DNA from 2 places in the Sinorhizobium sp. CCBAU 05631 genome. Region 1 is predicted to be linked to the other one. Evidence: riboswitches for the same ligand, from Rfam matches in the RefSeq annotation. Region 1 holds a riboswitch; the other holds the start of a gene.

The links. Region 1 has a riboswitch for S-adenosylmethionine ahead of SS05631_RS00670 (O-succinylhomoserine sulfhydrylase). Riboswitches for the same ligand answer to the same signal wherever they lie in the genome.
Region 2: another riboswitch for S-adenosylmethionine. It lies ahead of metA (homoserine O-succinyltransferase); the one in region 1 lies ahead of SS05631_RS00670 (O-succinylhomoserine sulfhydrylase).

Annotation. Positions count from the first base shown of each region.
Region 1 covers NZ_CP023063.1:142,879-147,285, forward strand. The annotation lists gene SS05631_RS00665 (CDP-alcohol phosphatidyltransferase family protein) at 1-253, shown strand, start outside; gene SS05631_RS00670 (O-succinylhomoserine sulfhydrylase) at 305-1,489, opposite strand; SAM riboswitch at 1,532-1,610, opposite strand; gene SS05631_RS00675 (2'-deoxycytidine 5'-triphosphate deaminase) at 1,686-2,783, shown strand; tRNA gene SS05631_RS00680 (tRNA-Gly) at 2,878-2,952, shown strand; gene SS05631_RS00685 (transporter substrate-binding domain-containing protein) at 3,077-3,928, shown strand; gene SS05631_RS00690 (sterol desaturase family protein) at 3,978-4,407, opposite strand, start outside.
Region 2 covers NZ_CP023063.1:3,465,077-3,469,483, reverse strand. The annotation lists gene leuD (3-isopropylmalate dehydratase small subunit) at 1-7, shown strand, start outside; gene SS05631_RS16920 (RidA family protein) at 14-394, shown strand; gene SS05631_RS16915 (MoxR family ATPase) at 443-1,282, shown strand; partial or broken gene SS05631_RS16910 (NUDIX domain-containing protein) at 1,279-1,755, shown strand; SAM riboswitch at 1,914-1,991, shown strand; gene metA (homoserine O-succinyltransferase) at 2,053-2,976, shown strand; gene SS05631_RS16900 (VWA domain-containing protein) at 2,976-4,160, shown strand; gene SS05631_RS16895 (aldose epimerase family protein) at 4,243-4,407, shown strand, end outside.

The DNA of each region.
Region 1 (4,407 bases):
CAACGGCTCGAGCTTCCTCGCCTTCGCCGCGATCGCCGAGAAGCGCGCACTGTCGACCGAGATCCGTGGTGCGAAGTCGATCTACTTCACCACCGGGCTTGCGGAGGCGACCGAGACGATCGTCTTCTTCGTGGCCGTCTGCCTGTTTCCGCACCGGTTCCCTGTGCTGGCGGCGATATTCGCCGTCCTATGCCTCTACACTGCCCTGTCGCGCATCGTTCTCGCGCGTCTCACCTTCCGTGACGGGTCATGAAAAAGCCGCCCGGCGGGGCCGGGCGGCTGAGGTCACCTGAAATTGGACGGTTCAGGCGCGGATCGACTTCAGTCCCTTGGCGAAATCCTCGACAAGGTCGTCGCTGTCTTCGATCCCGGCCGAGAACCGTACGGTTCCGGCCGAGATGCCGAGTTCGGTACGGGCCTCGTCGGTGAGGTTCTTGTGCGTCGTCGTCGCCGGATGTGTAATCAGGCTCTTGGAATCGCCGAGATTGTTGGAAATCCGCACGATCTCAAGGGCGTTCTGCAGCGCGAAGGCCGCATCCTTGCCGCCCTTCAGCTCGAAGGCGACCAGCGTCGAGCCGCCGGTCATCTGCTTGGCGATGATGTCGGCCTGCGGATGGTCCTTGCGGCCCGGATAGATGACGCGCGCCACCTGGGGCTGCTCAGCGAGGAAGTCGGCGATGCGGCGGGCGTTTTCCGTCTGCTGCCTGACGCGCAGCGGCAGCGTTTCGATTCCCTTGAGCAACGTCCAGGCGTTGAAGGGCGACATGGCAGGGCCGGTGTGGCGGAAATAGTCGTGCAGGTTCTCGTCGATCCATTCCTTGTCGGCAAGCACGACGCCGCCGAGGCAGCGGCCCTGGCCATCGATATGCTTGGTGGCGGAATAGACGACGACATGGGCGCCCAGCTCCAGCGGCTTCTGGAAGAGCGGCGTCGCGAAGACATTGTCGACCACGAGCTTGGCGCCCACCTGGTCGGCGAGCCTGGCGACGCCGGCGATGTCGATCACCTCCAGCGTCGGGTTGGTCGGGCTCTCGAGGAAGAAGACCTTGGTGTTCGGCCGCACCGCCTTTTCCCAGTTGGCAAGCTCGCGGCCGTCGACCAGCGTGCATTCGACGCCGTATTTCGGAGCGAGCGTTTCGACCACCCAGCGGCAGGAGCCGAAGAGGGCGCGGGCGGCGACGATGTGGTCTCCCGCCTTGACCTGGCAGAGGATCGCCGCCGAAACCGCCGCCATACCGGAGGCCGTGGCGCGCGCATCCTCGGCGCCTTCGAGCATGCACATGCGCTTCTCAAACATGTCGTTGGTCGGGCTTCCGTAGCGGGCATAGATGAAGCCGTCGGTCTCGCCCTTGAAGCGGGCTTCCGCCGCTTCCGAGCTTTCGTAGACGAAGCCCTGTGTCAGGAAGATCGCTTCCGAGGTCTCGCCGTGCTGCGAGCGGGTGGTCCCGCCGTGGACGAGTTGGGTTGCCGGGCGCCAGGTCTTGCTCATGCGACGATCACCTTCAGAACAAAAAAACCGGCCGCGAAACGACCGGTTTGACACCCGGCCTTTTTAGCTACTTGTTTAACGTGGCTGCAAGCCGACCGGCCAAATCACCACGGGATAAAGCTCCAATACTGCCTGGCCGCGCTTGCGTCAATTCCCGGAGTTTGGTTTTGTCTGGCAACTGAGAATGAGGATCGGAATGGGCCGCGACACAGGGATTTTGGCCGACCGCGCAATTGCCGCGCTGTTTGCCACGGGACGTCTGAAGAGCGAGAAGCCGCTGGATGATGACCAGATCCAGCCGGCGAGCCTCGATCTTCGGCTCGGATCCAAGGCGTTTCGCGTCCGGGCGAGCTTCATGCCGGGACCGGCGCATCTCGTCGCCGACAAGCTCGACCGCCTGAAGCTGCACGTCATCGATCTTCGCGAGGGCGCGGTGCTGGAAACCGGCTGCGTCTATATCGTGCCGCTGATGGAGAGCCTGACGCTGCCGGAGACCATGTCGGCGTCGGCCAATCCGAAGAGTTCGACCGGTCGCCTTGACATCTTCACGCGCGTCATCACCGATAGGGCGCAGGAGTTCGACAAGATCCCCGCCGGCTACAGCGGGCCGCTTTATCTCGAGATCAGTCCGCGGACCTTTCCGATCGTCGTTCGCCGCGGCTCGCGTCTCTCGCAGATCCGTTTCCGCGTCGGCCACTCCGTTCTTTCCGAGCAAGAACTGCTGGGCTTGCACGAAAGCGACGTGCTCGTCGCCAGCGAGCGGCCCAACATCACCGGCGGCGGCATTGCGCTGTCGATCGACCTCAAGGGCACCGGCCCGGACGGCCTGATCGGCTATCGCGGCAAGCATCACACGTCGGTGGTCGACGTCGACAAGAAGGCGGAGCACGCCGTTTTTGATTTCTGGGAGCCGCTCTATAGCCGCGGCCGCGACGACCTGATCCTCGATCCGGACGAGTTTTACATCCTCGTGTCGCGCGAGGCAGTTCATGTGCCGCCGCTCTACGCCGCCGAAATGACGCCCTTCGATCCGCTGGTCGGCGAGTTCCGCGTCCATTATGCCGGCTTCTTCGATCCGGGGTTCGGCCACGCCTCAGCCGGCGGCAGCGGCAGCCGCGCAGTACTCGAGGTCCGCAGCCACGAAGTGCCCTTCATCCTCGAACACGGGCAGATCGTCGGCCGGCTGATCTACGAGCACATGCTGGAGCGTCCGGAAGGTCTTTACGGCATCGATCTCGGCTCGAACTACCAGGCGCAGGGCCTGAAGCTTTCCAAGCATTTTCGCGCCGAGTGAGCCCAATAGCTGGATGATTCACTGCTCCAATAGAGCAGTGAATCATCTAGACGCTTGACAGATCGCGACCATTGGGGAAATTTCCGCTTCAGACGCGGGTGTAGTTCAGTGGTAGAACGCCAGCTTCCCAAGCTTGATGTCGTCGGTTCGATCCCGATCACCCGCTCCATTTTCCCTTCCTTCCGTATTCGCCCGACCGGCTTTAAGAATGCGCGGCCCTGCCGAGGGCCGGCCTATGGTCAGCGCTGCAGCATCCCGCTAAGTTCCGCTCAATGCTTGCGAATCGGATGGTAATGACGCGCGCTTCCTTTCACAAAACTATCGGGCTGCTGGCGGTCGCGGCGGTGCTCGTCGCATCCGCGGCGGGCGGCGCGCCGAAGGACCTGCCGCTGCTGTTCGATGCCCGCGAGCGCATCGCCAAGCCCGATCTGACCGGCCTGGCTCGGCTGCGCTTCCTCACCACGGTCGATTTCCCGCCTTTCAATTTTATCGATCAGTCGGGCAAGCTTTCGGGATTCCACGTCGATCTCGCCCGGGAAATCTGCCGCGAGCTGGAGATCGAACCGAAATGCCAGATCCAGGCGGTGACCTATCCCGAACTGATGCCGGCGCTCGAACAGGGCCAGGGCGAGGCGATCGTCGCCGGCATCGCCGTGACGCCGGAACTAAGGCGGCGTTTCGCCTTCTCCAGGGCCTTCTTGCAACTGCCGGCCCGTTTCGCCCTCAACAGGAAGGCTGCCGAGGGGGTTCAGAGACCGGACGACCTCGTCGGCAAGCCGGTCGGGGCCGTGGCCGGAACGAAGCATGAAGCGATGCTGAAGGCCTTCTTCCCGAAGCTCGAGGCCAAAGCCTACCCCGACCGACAGGCCCTACTGAACGCCCTGCGGGAGGGCGCCGTGACGGCCGCCTTCTCCGATGCCATGCAGCTCTCCTTCTGGGTCTCCGGCAGCGTCGCCGCGGGATGCTGCGCCCTGATGGACGGCGCCTATTTTTCCGAGCGCTTTCTGGGCGAAGGGCTGACGATCATGAACCGCACGACCGAGCCCGCTTTGACGCAGGCGATCGACCATGCGCTCTTGGCGCTTTCGCGCAGCGGCAGGCTCGAAGAGATTTACCTGCGCTATTTTCCGAACGGCATCTACTGACGCCAAGCGGCCGGGCTCGGCTGGCAAGCAGGGCCTGCTCCCGTCTCGTTTACCCGCGCCGGAACGGCAGCATCAGCGACCAGACGAGCTTTGTCGGCTCGCTGCGTCCAAAGGCCCTTAAGCCGGTCTCGATCCCGTCGTCGCCGCTTGCCGGCTGTGCCACATAGGTCGAAAACAGTCGATCCCAAAGAGAGAGATTGAAGCCGTAGTTCGAATCCGTTTCCCGCTTTTCCACGGAGTGATGGATGCGGTGCATGTCGGGTGTGACAATCAGCAGCCGCAAGACCCCGTCAAATTTTGGCGGCAGTCGCAGGTTGGCGTGGTTGAACATCGCGGCGGCATTGAGGACGATTTCAAAGACCAGCACCGAGAGTGCCGGCGCCCCGAGAGCGATGATGACCGCGCTTTTCCAAGCCATCGAAAGCAGGATCTCCAGCGGGTGGAAGCGCAGCGCCGTCGTGACGTCCACCCCGGGGTCG
Region 2 (4,407 bases), 700 kb from region 1:
GGCCTGAGCGCCGATGACGCGCAGGCTGATCTCCTCCGGCTCCCCTTTCGAAAAGGCGGCAGGCTATTCGCGTGCCGTCGTCAAGGGCGACTGGTGCTTCGTCTCCGGCACGACCGGCTACGACTATGCCAGCATGACCATGCCGAAGACGGTCGAGGAGCAGGCGCGCAACTGCCTGAAGACGATCGAGGGCGCGCTGAAGGAAGCCGGCTTCTTGCTTTCGGACGTGGTGCGCAATCATTACTACGTCACCGACGCCAGCTTCGCCGACCGGGTCTTCCCGATTTTCGGCGGGGTTTTCGGCGAGATCCGCCCAGCCGCGACGATGGTCGTTTGCGACCTGATCCGCCCGGAAATGCTGATCGAAATCGAGGTCACGGCATTTCGCGGGTGAGGCGGGATCGGTTTTCGCGCATTCATCAACCTCGAGAGTAGCAGGTCCATGCAGTTTGAAGGCACCGCCGACTATATTGCCGACAAGGACCTGATGGTCGCCGTCAATGCGGCGATAAGGCTGGAGCGGCCGCTGCTCGTCAAGGGCGAGCCAGGCACCGGCAAGACCGAGCTCGCCCGCCAGATCGCCGCGGCACTTGGCCTCGACCTCATAGAGTGGAGCGTCAAATCGACCACCAAGGCGCAGCAGGGGCTCTACGATTACGACGCCGTCTCGCGGCTGCGCGACAGCCAGCTCGGCGACGCCCGCGTCAACGACGTGAAGAACTATATCCGCAAGGGCAAGCTCTGGCAGGCTTTCGAGGCGCCGGAAAAGGTGGTGCTGCTGATCGACGAGATCGACAAGGCGGACATTGAATTTCCCAACGACCTCTTGCAGGAACTCGACCGGATGGAGTTCCACGTCTACGAGACCGGCGAGACGATCCGCGCGCGGCACCGGCCGATCGTCGTCATCACTTCGAACAACGAAAAGGAACTGCCGGACGCCTTCCTGCGCCGCTGCTTCTTCCACTATATCCGCTTTCCCGATGCCGAGACGCTCGCCCGCATCGTCGAGGTCCACTATCCGGGTATCCGCAAGACCCTGCTATCGGCGGCCCTTGCCGCCTTCTACGGCATCCGCGAGGTGCCGGGGCTCAAAAAGAAGCCCTCGACCTCCGAGGCTCTCGACTGGATCCGCCTTCTGGTCGCCGATGAGATCGATCCGGCCGACCTGCGCGCCGATCCAAAATCGATGCTGCCGAAGCTGCACGGCGCCCTTTTAAAGAACGAGCAGGACGTGCACCTGTTCGAGCGCCTGGCCTTCATGGCGCGCCGCGACGCATGAGCCCGGACGCGCAGAAGGTCCTGATCTACGCCACCTGGCGGGGTTCGCTGCTGGTCTTCGACGAACCGGATTTTCCCGAAATCGAGCTGCAGGTGCCGGGCGGCACGATTGAGCCGGGCGAGAGCCCGGAAGGCGCGGCCCGTCGGGAATTTTTCGAGGAGACCGGGCTCACGCTGCCGGACACGGCGACGCAATTCGCCACCCGGGATTTTCGCTACGGGAAAGGTGATAGGGAAATCTGCCATCGCCGCCACTATTTCCACGTCGCCCTTGAAGGCGAACAGCGGCAAACATGACTGCATCACGAAATGACGCCGGACGGCGGTGGAGCGCCGATCCGCTTCCGCTTCTTTTGGATGAGCCCCGACAAGGCCGTCACGCGTCTGGGGTACGGAATGCAGGAAGGTCTGGACTTGCTGCAGTGCGCGACGCTTCGCCCTTTTCCTCGGGTTTGCCCCTCTCCTCGGGCTTAACCCGAGGACTAGCCCCCCGCTCGCGGGGGGGAGAGCTTGGGCGCCGCCGCGAGTCCCTTCTCCCCGTTGAACAGGGAGAGGTGGCCGGCAGGCCGGATGAGGGGCCGCAAACCCCAAGACTCCTTTTCCATTGACCACCTGCCCCGCGCCACGCTATCAAACGATCCTGTGGTGATTTGGCCGGCCGGCTTGCAGCCACGTTAAAGAAATCGCTAAAGGGCCGAGGAAAGAACGGATTTCCGAGGACCGGTCGCGATCATCTCGCCGCCGGTTTTTTTGTATTGATCGAGTGGACCCATGCCCATCAAGATTCCCGATACGCTGCCTGCCTTTGAAACGCTCGTCAACGAGGGCGTGCGGGTGATGACCGAGACGGCGGCGGTCCGTCAGGACATCCGGCCGCTGCAGATCGGGCTCTTGAACCTGATGCCGAACAAGATCAAGACGGAGATCCAGATCGCCCGGCTGATCGGCGCGACGCCGCTGCAGGTTGAACTGACGCTGGTGCGCATCGGCGGCTATCGACCGAAGAACACGCCAGAAGAGCATCTCTTCGCCTTTTACGAGACCTGGGAGGAGGTGAAGGGCCGCAAGTTCGACGGCTTCATCATCACCGGCGCCCCGGTCGAGACGCTCGACTATGAAGAGGTCACCTATTGGGACGAGCTGCAGCGGATTTTCGACTGGACCGAAACGCATGTGCATTCGACGCTGAACGTCTGTTGGGGCGCGATGGCGGCGATCTACCACTTCCACGGCGTGCCGAAATATCCGCTCAAGGAAAAGGCCTTCGGCGTCTATCGTCATCAGAATCTCAAGCCCTCCTCCGTCTATCTGAACGGCTTTTCCGACGATTTCGCCGTCCCCGTGTCGCGCTGGACGGAGGTACGCCGCGCCGATATCGACCGGGTGCCGGGTCTCGAGATCCTGATGGAATCGAGGGAGATGGGCGTCTGCCTGGTGCACGAGAAGAAGGGCAACCGGCTCTATATGTTCAATCACGTCGAATATGATTCCACCTCGCTCTCAGACGAATATTTCCGCGACGTGGACGCCGGCGTGCCGATCAAGCTGCCGCACGACTATTTCCCGCACAATGATTCGACCCTGCCGCCGCAGAACCGCTGGCGCAGCCATGCGCATCTTTTCTTCGGCAACTGGATCAACGAGATGTACCAGACGACGCCTTACGAGCTCGAAAAGATCGGCAGCGGAGAGTGATGTTCATTCCCTTCTTCCTTGAACTGAAGGCAGAGAAGATCCCGGTGACGCTTCGGGAGTTTCTGTCGCTGATCGAGGGAATGGAGAAGGGGATCGCCGCTTTCGACGTGGAGGCCTTCTATTTTCTGGCGCGCACGGCGCTGATCAAGGACGAGCGCTACATCGACCGTTTCGACCGGGTGTTCCGGCATTGCTTCGCCGGGCTCGAAGCGGTTTCCCCGTCGCAGAATGTTGCCGAAGTGGCGATCCCCGAGGAATGGCTGAAGAAGCTCGCCGAGAAATATCTGACCGAGGAGGAGAAGAAGCTCGTCGAGGCGCTCGGCGGTTTCGACAGGCTGATGGAGACGCTGCGCCAGCGGCTTGCCGAGCAGACCGGCCGTCACCAGGGCGGCTCGAAATGGATCGGCACGGCCGGCACCTCGCCCTTCGGCGCCTATGGCTACAATCCCGAAGGTATCAGGATCGGCCAGGAAGGCTCGCGTCATCGGCGTGCGGTCAAGGTCTGGGACCGGCGCGAGTTCAAGGACTACGACGACACAGTCGAGCTCGGTACCCGCAACATCAAGGTGGCGCTGAAGCGGCTCAGGCGCTGGGTGCGCCAAGGGGCGGCCGACGAACTCGACCTCTCCGGCACGATCCGTTCCACCGCCGAGCACGGCTATCTCGACGTGGTCACCCGGCCGGAGCGCCGCAATGCCGTCAAGCTCCTGATGTTCTTCGACGTCGGCGGATCGATGGACGACCACATCCGCATCGTCGAGGAGCTGTTCTCGGCGGCCCGCGCCGAGTTCCGCCATATGGACTATTTCTACTTCCACAATTGCATCTATGAGGGCCTGTGGAAGGACAATCGCCGCCGCCGCGCCGACATTACCCGCACCACGGAGGTCCTGCGCACCTATGGCAGCGACTACCGCGCCATCTTCGTCGGCGACGCTGCGATGAGCCCCTACGAGATCAGCCATCCGGGCGGCTCGGTCGAGCACTGGAACGACGAAGCCGGGGCGCTCTGGCTCGAGCGCCTGACGGCGCATTTCCCGCGGTCGATCTGGCTCAACCCGGTGCCGGAGAGCCATTGGCGCCATACCCATTCGATCGGCGTGATCCGCGCGCTCTTTCACGGACGGATGTTCCCGCTGACGCTCGCCGGCCTGCAGGCGGCGACCAAAGAATTGTCGCGGTGAAAAGTGTGACTTTCCGGTTGCCGCCCCGCCGGAAATGACGCAGTTTGTCGCCCGCTTGGATGATGTCGCGAGGGGAGAAACGATGAGCACCGACACGGAAATCTTCGGCCACCTGCCGTCCGGCGAACCGGTCCATCGGCTGACGCTCACGGGCGGCGGGCTGACCGCCAAGGTGCTGACCTGGGGCTCGGTCATCCAGGACCTGAGGCTCGACGGGCATGCGGCCCCGCTCGTGCTCGGCTTCGAG